Regions from separate parts of the Pseudomonas sp. GW823-FHT06B06 genome, predicted to be linked through region 1. Evidence: predicted binding sites of a transcription regulator. Region 1 holds the regulator's gene; the other holds the start of a gene.

What was found. The regulator FliA, encoded in region 1, starts transcription of late flagellar genes. The targets are predictions, from matches to a motif close to CTAAAGTTTNNNNNNNNNNNGCCGNTAA.
Region 2: motA (flagellar motor stator protein MotA) is a predicted target of FliA. The motif match lies at 875-902, and genes of this name have one in related genera.

What each region holds. Positions count from the first base shown of each region.
Region 1 covers NZ_JBXAHO010000016.1:50,175-52,348, reverse strand. Annotated here, with positions in the region: gene flhF (flagellar biosynthesis GTPase FlhF) at 1-57, shown strand, start outside; gene fleN (flagellar synthesis regulator FleN) at 174-1,004, shown strand; gene fliA (RNA polymerase sigma factor FliA) at 1,001-1,741, shown strand; gene AC1Q8Q_RS16415 (chemotaxis response regulator CheY) at 1,908-2,174, shown strand, end outside.
Region 2 covers NZ_JBXAHO010000024.1:32,517-34,690, forward strand. Annotated here, with positions in the region: gene motA (flagellar motor stator protein MotA) at 1-806, opposite strand, end outside; gene AC1Q8Q_RS21035 (HDOD domain-containing protein) at 973-2,174, shown strand, end outside.

The sequences.
Region 1 (2,174 bases):
GCCATGGCTGACATGTTCGCTGATATCTACCACAGTCCGACCAAGCAGGTTGGCTGAGGTAACAATGAATAGTTTTTGTACCCTACATCGATGGCCTGCCATGCATTGTTCCGGTTGTGAACGCGCAGCCAGTTATGTGGCCCCGTCTATGCAGAACAAGGTAAAGAAATAACATGGGCAGCATGCATCCTGTACAGGTGATCGCGGTGACCGGCGGCAAAGGTGGCGTCGGCAAAACTAACGTGTCAGTGAACTTGTCCCTGGCTTTGGCTGAGCTTGGCCGGCGCGTCATGTTGCTGGACGCTGACCTTGGGCTGGCGAATGTCGACGTTCTGTTGGGGCTGACACCCAAACGTACCCTGGCCGACGTGATTGAAGGCCGCTGTGAATTGCGCGACGTGCTGTTGCAGGGGCCCGGCGGCATCCGCATCGTTCCGGCGGCGTCCGGCACCCAGAGCATGGTTCACTTGAGCCCGGCGCAGCACGCTGGCCTGATCCAGGCCTTCAGCGACATTGGCGACAATCTCGACGTGCTGGTGATCGACACCGCTGCAGGTATTGGCGAGTCGGTGGTCAGCTTCGTGCGCGCGGCCCAGGAAGTGTTGCTGGTGGTCTGCGACGAGCCGACCTCGATCACTGACGCCTATGCGTTGATCAAATTGCTCAACCGCGATTACGGCATGAACCGTTTCCGGGTGCTGGCCAACATGGCGCAGAGCCCCCAGGAAGGGCGCAACCTGTTCGCCAAGTTGACCAAGGTCACCGACCGCTTCCTCGACGTCGCCTTGCAATATGTCGGTGCGGTGCCGTACGACGAAAGCGTGCGCAAGGCCGTGCAGAAGCAGCGCGCCGTCTACGAGGCCTTCCCGCGCTCCAAGTGCTCGCTGGCATTCAAGGCGATCGCGCAGAAGGTCGATACCTGGCCACTGCCCGCCAACCCGCGCGGGCACCTGGAATTCTTCGTCGAGCGCCTCGTGCAACAGACGGCAGGACCCGTGCTATGACCGCAAGCGGTTACAACCTCTACAAGGCATCGGCGCGTGACGCGCAGTACGAGCTGATCGAGCGTTACGCGCCGCTGGTTAAACGCATTGCCTATCACTTGCTTGCACGACTGCCGGCCAGTGTCCAGGTCGAAGACCTGATCCAGGCCGGGATGATCGGCCTGCTGGAAGTCTCGACCAAATACGACGCCAGCAAAGGCGCGAGTTTCGAAACCTACGCGGGCATCCGCATCCGCGGCGCCATGCTCGATGAAGTGCGCAAGGGCGACTGGGCGCCTCGTTCGGTCCACCGCAATACGCGGATGGTCAGCGACGCGATTCGCTCGATTGAAGCTAAAACCGGGCGTGACGCTAAAGATCACGAAGTTGCGGCCGAACTCCAATTGAGTCTTGACGATTACTACGGGATTTTGAACGACACCCTGGGCAGTCGGCTGTTCAGTTTCGACGACCTGTTGCAGGACGGCGAACACGAAGGGCTGCACGAGGATGGCGCCAGTGCGCATCTGGAACCGTCTCGCGATCTGGAAGATGAACGCTTCCAAGCGGCGCTGGCGGACGCGATCGCCAACTTGCCGGAGCGCGAGCGATTGGTGTTGGCGTTGTATTACGACGAAGAATTGAATCTCAAGGAAATCGGCGAAGTCCTGGGGGTCAGCGAATCCCGGGTCAGCCAGTTACACAGCCAGTGCGCGGCCCGTTTGCGGGGGCGTCTGGGAGAGTGGCGAGCGCGCTGAAGGCAGTGTGGGGGCACTGCGACGCGGCTGGTGGGGTAATGAACCGCGCCGGTCTCGATCCGTTGTATCCCAAACAGTCATCGAGTGTTTTGCCAGATTGATAGAAATGGCGTGTCCAGGTGCTGGGCGCGTTTTAGTCTGCTTGGAGGTCGAATTGGACAAGAACATGAAAATCCTCATCGTTGATGACTTCTCAACGATGCGGCGGATCATCAAGAACCTGTTGCGTGACCTTGGGTTCACCAACACGGTCGAGGCCGACGATGGCACTACCGCCATTCCGGTACTCAACAGCGGGAGCATCGACTTTCTGGTGACGGACTGGAACATGCCTGGCATGACCGGTATCGATCTGCTGCGTCATGTGCGCGCCGATGAAAAACTCAAGCACCTGCCAGTGCTGATGGTGACTGCCGAAGCCAAGCGCGAGCAG
Region 2 (2,174 bases), on a different contig from region 1:
TGCGCCGGGTACAGGACTTTGCGCCCGAACTCCACGGCCAGCGACGGCGGCATGCCGGAAGCGGAAGCCACCAGCGAGGCCTTGATAGCTTCGTAGACGTTCAGCTCTTCCTTGGCATCGTGGGCCAGGGAATGCGCCAGCGGGCCGAAGAAACCGTAGGCCGCGAGAATACCGAAGAAGGTACCGACCAGTGCCGCACCAACGTGCAGGCCGATGGACTTCTGGTCGCCCTCACCCAGCGAGGCCATGGTCACCACGATACCCAGGACCGCCGCGACGATACCGAAACCGGGCATGGCGTCGGCAATACCGTTCACCGCGTGGGACGGGTGCTCCAGGTCCTCCTTGAGGCTGTAGAGCTCCATGTCGAACAGGCCCTCCAGCTCGTGGGGCGCCATGTTGCCGGAAGACATGATGCGCAGGTAATCACAGATGAACGCGGTCATGCGCTCATCCTTGAGGACCGTCGGGTACTTGGCGAAGATCGGGCTCGCCGCGGCATCTTCGATGTCCGCTTCGATGGCCATCATGCCTTCGCGGCGGCTCTTGTTGAGAATCTCGTAGATCAGGCCCAACACTTCAAGATAGAAGGCATGGCTGAAACGCGAACCGAACATGCTCAGGGATTTCTTGAGCACGTGCATGGTCATGTAACCGGGGTTGGCCTGCAGGAATGCACCGAGGGCCGCACCACCGATGATCATCACCTCGAAAGGCTGGATCAGGGCGGCAATCTTGCCATGGGAGAGCACGTATCCGCCGAGCACGCTCGCGAATACGACGATGATGCCGATAATTTTAGCCATAGGTAGGAGAGCACTTACTGAGTCGGGTTCAAGGTCATATTCGGAAGTTAAAAAATCTCTTCTTCTACTTATCGGCAAAACTGCGCCAGACTATAGCCAGTTCAGGCGAAAAGCTAATTTGACCCCCTCCGGGCATAGGTATTGTTGACGATGATCGCCTCCAGACATGGCTAAAAACACGAACGCCCCAACGCCAACTCCGACCACGCTCGAAGACTGGGTCAAACTTCTCGACGGTGTACGCCTGCCGGTTCCGCAGGCCAGTCACGACCGTGTCTGCCGGGCCTTGCGCGACAGTCGCAGCTCTGTGCGCAAGATTGCCGACTTGATGCAGGACAGTCCGGCCCTGGCCTTGAGCGTGATTCGCGCGGCCAACCGACACAGCCATGGCAGCATGACTGAGCCTGCGGAAAATCTTGAGGTCGCCATCAATCGCCTCGGTTTGAAACGCACCGAGGAGCTGCTCGCGCGACTGCCCGCCATGCCCCAGGGCGAGATTCCCAAAGCCCTGCGCCAGTTGCAATTGATCAGCCAGCACGCCAGCCAACAGGCCAACGGTTTTTTTGCCAGCCGCCTGGCGCGCCTGTGGCAGGACATCCATTGGGGCAGCCTGCTGTTTCTGTCACCACTGTGGCCGTTGGCGCTGACGCATCCGCACCTGCTCGAAGACTGGGAGCTGCGGGTCATTCATAAAGGCGAATCGGCGCGCACCGTCGAAAAGCAACTGTTTGGCGCTCGCCTGCTGGAGATCGGCCTGGCCCTGGTGAACCTGTGGCACCTGCCGATCTGGGTTCAACAGGGCTATCGACTGTTGCTGACCGAGCAACGGGAGCTGGTCAAAGTTCTGCGCATTGCCCGTGACAGCGAGCATCCGCTACGCCAGCAGAACCGCCTGGATGACGACCCGACCCTGCGCCGCTGGCTCAATCAACCGGCCAACACGGTACTTTTAGCCAACGGGCTGGCGCTCTCGGCGCACCATGCCTGGGACAGTCCGCACAGTGAGCGCTGGCAGTACCTGACCAGCCTCTACTTGCAAATACCGATGAGCGAGGTGCAACAACAACTGCACCAGCAAGCCGCCAACAGCGCGCGTTATCACGCCATGCCCGACCTTTGGCATCCCGCTGTCGCGCTGATCTGGCCATGGGGCACGAGCCCTGTGCATGCCAGTTTGCAGCCAGCCCCGGCACCCACCGCCGAAGACCTGGCGAAGTGGCGCAAACAATGCGCTGAGTTGCTGGTCGAGCCGAGTCGCTTCACCAACGCCATCCACCTGACCACCTCTGCCCGCGACGCACTGGTTGCCTGCGGCATGCGCAGGGTGATGATCCTGATGGCCGACCGTACTCATACCCAGCTGCGTGT